Regions from separate parts of the Paenibacillus sp. FSL W7-1287 genome, predicted to be linked through region 2. Evidence: riboswitches for the same ligand, from Rfam matches in the RefSeq annotation. Region 2 holds a riboswitch; each other region holds the start of a gene.
What was found. A riboswitch is a leader RNA that binds a small molecule or an ion and turns the genes downstream of it on or off. The one in region 2 is predicted to bind thiamine pyrophosphate.
Positions count from the first base shown of each region.

Region 1: it holds a riboswitch for thiamine pyrophosphate, as region 2 does, so the genes downstream of both, NSQ99_RS13640 (ECF transporter S component) here and tenA (thiaminase II) in region 2, are expected to answer to the same signal.
Region 3: it holds a riboswitch for thiamine pyrophosphate, as region 2 does, so the genes downstream of both, NSQ99_RS12095 (ABC transporter substrate-binding protein) here and tenA (thiaminase II) in region 2, are expected to answer to the same signal.

Region 1 covers NZ_JBBORD010000001.1:2,993,396-2,995,667, forward strand. Annotated here, with positions in the region: gene NSQ99_RS13635 (LOG family protein) at 167-724, shown strand; TPP riboswitch at 803-915, shown strand; gene NSQ99_RS13640 (ECF transporter S component) at 992-1,561, shown strand; gene NSQ99_RS13645 (ABC transporter ATP-binding protein) at 1,578-2,272, shown strand, end outside.
Region 2 covers NZ_JBBORD010000001.1:1,467,273-1,469,544, forward strand. Annotated here, with positions in the region: gene NSQ99_RS06620 (acyl-CoA dehydrogenase family protein) at 1-414, shown strand, start outside; TPP riboswitch at 543-652, shown strand; gene tenA (thiaminase II) at 735-1,406, shown strand; gene NSQ99_RS06630 (ABC transporter ATP-binding protein) at 1,394-2,212, shown strand.
Region 3 covers NZ_JBBORD010000001.1:2,639,660-2,641,931, reverse strand. Annotated here, with positions in the region: gene NSQ99_RS12100 (glycosyltransferase) at 1-575, opposite strand, end outside; TPP riboswitch at 799-908, shown strand; gene NSQ99_RS12095 (ABC transporter substrate-binding protein) at 1,157-2,185, shown strand; gene NSQ99_RS12090 (MTH1187 family thiamine-binding protein) at 2,245-2,272, shown strand, end outside.

The sequences.
Region 1 (2,272 bases), 1.5 Mb from region 2:
TGTTGACAAGTCCAAGCGCATAAGGTTAAACACGCACTACACATTGCATTAAATGGCCCAAGCTTATTCTGCCGCATGCTTTACAGTATCCACATTTACTCCTGCTTGCTTATGTCTTTTGGAAAAATTATACTAAACCTATCCTAATGTAGAATGGAGAGTTGCTATGAAACGTATTGCTGTATACTGTGGTTCCAGTATTGGAGCTTCTTCTGACTATGAACAAGCTGCTATTGCATTAGGTAATGAGCTTGCTCAACGTGGCATCGGTCTCGTCTATGGTGGCTCGCGCACGGGCTTGATGGGGGCGGTTGCAGATGCTGTGTTAAAAGCTGGCGGAGAGGTTATCGGCATAATCCCTCATCATCTGGCACATCGAGAAATTGCCCACGAGCAGCTTACCAAGCTCATTAAGGTTGATTCAATGCATGAGCGTAAGCATCAAATGATGGATCTATCAGACGGCTTTATTGCTATGCCTGGCGGTGCTGGGACAATGGAGGAGTACTTTGAAGTCATTACATGGAGTCAAATTGGGCTGCACAAAAAGCCATGCGGTCTATTGAATGTTAAAGGCTACTACAACCCGCTAATCCATCTGTTTGATCATATGGTACAGGAGCAATTCTTAAAAGGACGCTACGCTGCACTTAATCTTGTCGCGGAGCAGCCTCACGAGCTGTTAGAGCAGATGGCTAATTTCCGCCATCCCGACGAGCTATAAATATTCCTCAACCTTTACAATTTCTTAATATACAGTTGTCAAGTTTGGAAATGTATAGTACATTAGATCACAGTTGCATATAAACCGTCCGGGTGCTTGTGGAAACAGGCTGAGATAGTAGCTATTACCCCGCTACTGACCGTTGATCTGAACTGGATAATACCAGCGTAGAGAATGGGTGTTTAGAAAAAGAGGGATTTTCTGACCGTCTGCGTATATCCAGACGGTTTTTTTGTGCATACAAAACAATGTTGGAGGAGTCAAAACATGAAAAAACTTAGTTTAGTAGACATCGTTGTCATTATAGTGATAGGTATCGTATTTGGAGTAATCATGAAGTTTTGGGACGATCTATACAGCGTAGTGAAGCCGTTATTGCCAACGCTGCGTCAATTAATTTATGGTATGTGGTTTATGGTCGGTCCATTTGCTGCTCTTCTTATTCGCAAGCCTGGGGCAGCGCTATTGGCAAGTGTTGCAGGTGCAAGTCTATCCGCGTTAGTCGGTAACGGTTTTGAGGTTCTAATGTACGGATTAATTCAAGGTCTTGGAGCTGAGCTCGTCTTCCTAGCATTCCGATATCGCAAATTTTCAATTGCAGTTGCAGGATTAGCAGGCATCATGTCCTGCGTTGGCGGCTTCCTGCTAGATCTAAGCTATGGTTACGCTGAATTGGAAACATGGGCATTAATCGTGAAGTACGGATTACGTGTCATTAGCGCCTTTATCTTTACAGGGATCTTCGCCTACTATATCGTGCTTGCGCTAGAAAAAACGAAGGTCACTTCGTTAATTCGCCCAATTGACTATTCAGAAATTGACAACCTTAAGCAGTAAAGAAGGAGTTTAACGGATGACGAATAAAGCGATAGGTGTTACGAAGCTGAGAGCCAAGTACAGTGGGGAAAAGCAGCTTATATTCAACGATCTCACCCTTTCCATCCCTCATGGTCAAAAACTACTGCTGCTTGGACCTAGCGGCTGTGGCAAGTCTACGCTTTTACAAATTATTAGCGGCATTATACCGGGAGCAGTCCAAATCCCACTGCTGGCAGAGCAAATTACAAAGCCAGAGAGCTGGGGCTTTGTCTTTCAAGACCCAGACACGCAATTCTGCATGAGCTATGTCGATGAGGAGCTTGCGTTTGTCCTTGAAAATCAACAAATCCCACAAGAGCAGATGAAGCAGCTCATTGAGGAAGCTCTGGAGCATGTCCAGTTGCACTTGCCCAAGCTACATACTCCGATTGCAGAGCTGTCACAAGGGATGAAGCAGCGTCTTGCTCTTGCGGCGGTATTGCTTCTTAAGCCGGATGTTGTATTTCTTGATGAGCCTTCTGCCCTGCTAGATCCTGAGGGCAAGCAATATATATGGGAAACGATCCGTAGCACGTTAGCGCAGCATACCGTCATTGTCGTTGAGCATCATATTGACGGTATTCTCGACTGGTTTGATCGTGTCGTAGTGTTAAATCGTCTAGGTGACATTATTGCTGATGGCCACCCGTCTCATGTATTTGCAGAGCAGAAGTCATTTTTAATGCAGGA
Region 2 (2,272 bases):
TTCGCATATAGCTACCAGCCGAACTCACTCTCAACCTCAATTATCCATGTTCCTCATATCGTGCAGCAGCTTGGTCAAATTGAGCTAGAGCTGCAAACAGCGAGACATTTTATGTATAGCGTAGCAGCGAGATGGGATCAGAAGGTGCTTCCACCTGAGCAGCTTAGTATCGAGCTCAATGCGGTTAAAGTGACTGCCATACAAACCGCGCTTTCGGTTGTTGATAAGGCGATGCGGATAGTAGGAGCACATAGCTTAGCGCTTGATCACCCATTGCAACGCATGTATCGTGATGTGCGTTTTGGCTTACATAATCCCCCTATGGAGGATGCAGTGCTGTCGATGCTAGGAAGATTAGCGATAAAGGATATAGAACTAGAGCTAGAACACAAACAGGAGCATGAGCAGGATTAGTGAGAGTATAACAGTATAGTTAGCGCTCCTAGCTCGTCAAGAAGTGCCGATTGCTAGAGTCAATAGACATAAATTTTTTTTAAGCTGTTGCCAATATCTAACACATCATTTATAGTATTGTTAACTTCATATTGATACACGGGTGCTGGATAAAGTCCGGCTGAGATAGAAACCGTATGTTTCTGACCGTTAATCTGATCCAGGTAATGCTGGCGTAGAGAATTTTATCGAATTGTAACCATTCGTGTACTTTAAAGTTCTCGAATGGTTTTTTTTGTGCTTAAATACGCCAATATTTCCAATTAAAGGAGGAAAAGTAGATGACAAGATTTAGTGAAAGACTGTATGCTGCAGCAGGTGGAATTTGGGAGCAAAGCCACCGCCACCCATTTCTCACCGAGCTTAGCAATGGAACGCTTGACCCACAGCGCTTTATTTACTACATGAAGCAGGATTATGTGTATCTAATCGAATATTCGAAGATGTTTGCTTATGGCAGCATAAAAGCTCAAGATCTAGCAACCATCGGCAAAATGTCTGAGCTGTTACACTCGACTTTGCATGTAGAGATGGAGCTGCATCGTCAGTACGCAGAGCGATTTGGCATTAGTCGTGAAGAGCTAGAGTTAACGACTCCATCCCCAACACTAATTGCCTATACGAAATATATGCTCGAGGCTGCAGCACAAGGAACGCTAGCGGACGTAGTTGCTGCGCTTTTGCCATGTATGTGGAGCTACCGAGAGGCTGGATGCAGATTTGCTGAAATTCCTGAAGCTCTTGAGCATCCCCTTTATCGGGAATGGGTACTAATGTATAGCTCTAAGGAGTTTGGAGAGTTGACTGATTGGACAATCGCTCTGATGAATGAGCTGGCTGAGGGCTTACCAGAACGAGAGCTTGCACGATTAGAGCGTCACTTTGTAACCGCCTCAAAGTTTGAATATTTGTTCTGGGATATGGCTTATCGCCAGGAGGAATGGCCGGTTTGAACAAAGCTAAGCAGACGATAGAACAATACGCCCTTGTCGTTGAGGGACTCGTATACGGTTTTACTGAGGATAAGCTGCTGTTTGACGGACTAGATTTAGCTATTCCGACTGGAGAGTTTGTAGCACTGCTTGCACCGAGTGGAATCGGTAAGACGACATTGTTTCGATTACTTACAGGTCAGCTGCAGCCAATAGCTGGTGTACTTCATATTGGAGCTGAAGAGGCTGAAAAGACTGAGAAAGCAATTGGTCGTAGCATGCGAATAGGCTATATGCCGCAGCGTGACAGCTTAATGCCGTGGCGTACTGTGCTCGATAATGCAGTGCTTGGCCTGGAGTTGTCAGGAGTAAGCAAGCATAAAGCAAGGCAACAAGCTTTAGAGCTGCTACCGCAGTTTGGTTTAGCTGGCACAGAGAACAGCTATCCGCATGAGCTGTCGGGTGGGATGCGACAGCGAGTATCCTTTTTGCGATCGATGCTTGGTGGAAGCTCGATGCTGCTGCTAGATGAGCCGTTTAGTGCTTTGGACGCGATGGTACGAATTCAGATGCAGGAATGGTTGCTTCAAGTATGGGAGCAGCATCGCAAAACGATATTATTCATTACACATGATATTGATGAGGCTATCTTGCTTGCTGATCGAGTGCTCGTAGCAGCAAGCTCACCAGTAAGCATGCTGCATGAGATTGTGATAGATTTACCGCGTCCTCGCTCCTACGATATCGTGCTCGATCGTGAGTTTATAGCACTAAAGCGGCGAGCGATGGAGCTGCTTGGAAGAGGTAGCCTGCCGCGTGAAAGCTGAATATGGAGCTACTTAGCATGAGGCTGTATATGAGGCTAGGTATGAAGTTGAATATGAAGG
Region 3 (2,272 bases), 1.2 Mb from region 2:
TCATTTGCAAAGTAAAATTGATCACGTGGCGTAAATTCTTCTCCTTGCTCCAATCGAGCTAAGTAAATATCGAGATTACGATTGGACGCATGACGTTCCTTCCGGTGCGTTACAGCAATGTCTGAGTGGAAGCTGGAGCCGTATACAGATAAATATTCATGTACTGGACCAATCCACTCAAAATTCATGGAGCGTTTAACGAGGCGATTGCGGCGATAGCTGTAGGTAGGTTTGCCATTCTCATCAAAGGCAAGATTGTACTTCATCGTAACGGTATCGTAGTTAAAAGGCTCGCGCTGCTTCAGCTCAAGTAAGCGGGCAAGATCCTCTGGCATCAGTACATCATCCGCATCAAGCCACATGATATAGTCACTGGTTGCTTGCTGAAAGCTGAAATTACGAGCAGCTGCAAAATGATTAATCCATTCAAAGTCATACACTTTTGCACCGAGCGAGGTAGCAATCTCTTTCGTCCGGTCTGTTGAGCCTGTATCCACAATGATGATCTCGTCAATAGCCTCCTTCACGCTATTGAGACAGCGAGCAATCACATCTTCTTCATTTTTCACGATCATACATAAACTAATCGTAATCAACAACATCACCCTTTATCAAAGTCTTGTATAGTCTTGTATAGTCTATTAGTCAACCATAAGAAAAGTGCTAGACACGTGGAATGAATGTGCCTGTATACCCCTATGTTTAGACGCAGCTTACAATGCTAGACGTGTTCATCATGAGCAGGGCTATCCAAATGAATAACCGTTTGCTATAATAAACAATAGATTAACCAATTGAATACGACACTTCGGGAGCTAAGATGAACTTGGCTGAGAGGAGAACTGTTCTGTTCTCGACCGTACCTGATCTGGATAATTCCAGCGTAGGAAATGTGCCATAACATTAACCGGCCACGTTTCTATGCCCGGTTTTTTTGTGCTCTGCAGCAGAGCAGATACATATTCGGGCATCGAAAACGATCAATTAACCTGTATGAACGTTTGAACAGCGGGCAAGCTGTTTCATAGCAGGGTAATGACGTTGCTGCAAGGCATCCTTCCTCTACGCGAAGGGTGTCTTTTTAATACCTATGATGATCAGCGTGTCAAAATGGTCAATCTAAAAAGAAAAAGAAAAAGAGATGGAGAGAAAAGCTATGAAAATTCAAAGCACCAAATGGCTCGTTATGGTTGTGCTGCTAGCGATGCTTACAGCATGCGGTAATACGGGGAATGCAGGAAATGCGGAGAATGCAGCAAAGGGGAATGAAGCAGCCTCAGAGGAAAAGCTGCGCAAGGTACAGCTTATGCTGGATTATACGCCAAATACAAACCATACCGGACTGTATGCAGCTCGTGACCTAGGATACTTTGCAGAGCAGGGCTTAGAGGTGGAAATTATTGCTCCAGCAGATGGTGGAGCAGACGCACATGTTGCAGCGGGAAATGTAGAGTTTGGTGTAAGCTATCAGGAAAATGTGACGCTATCACGCATCGCTGGTTTACCAGTTGTGTCGCTTGCGGCCATTATTCAGCATAACACCTCAGGCTTTGCATCGCCTAAGGATAAAGGCATTGTAACACCGAAGGAATTTGAAGGGATGCGCTATGGCGGATGGGGCTCTCCGATTGAGCAAGCCACAATCGAGTCCTTAATGCTTGCAGCAGATGCTGATTATAGCAAAATGGATATTGTGAATATGGGCAATAGTGATTTCTTTGCAGCGGTTGAGCGAGATATAGATTTTGCTTGGATCTTCTACGCTTGGACAGGGATTGAAGCAGAGCTGCGAGGGGTAGATCTTAATATGATCTATATGAAGGATTATAATGAAAATTTAGATTATTATACGCCAGTGCTTGTAACGGGTGAAGCGATGATTAAGGAAGACCCTGAGCTCGTTCGTAGCTTTGTCGCAGCAGTAGCAAAGGGATATCAGTACAGCATCGAGCACCCAGAGGAGGCGGCAGATGTATTGATTGCAGCAGAACCAGATCTTAATGCAGAGCTTGTTAAAGCAAGTCAGCAATGGCTAAGCCCACGCTATCAGGACGATGCACCACGCTGGGGTGAGCAGAAGCTGTCCGTATGGCAAGGATATGCTGACTGGATGTACAGCAATGGCTTGCTAGAGGGTGAGCTTGAAGCTGAAGCGGCATTTACTAATGAGTTTTTACCAGAATAAGTGAAACACGCCAAAGGCGAATTGTTAATAAGTAAACTAAAAAGAGGAGTGAAGGCTAAGTGGCTAATGCATTATTGAGCATTCAAA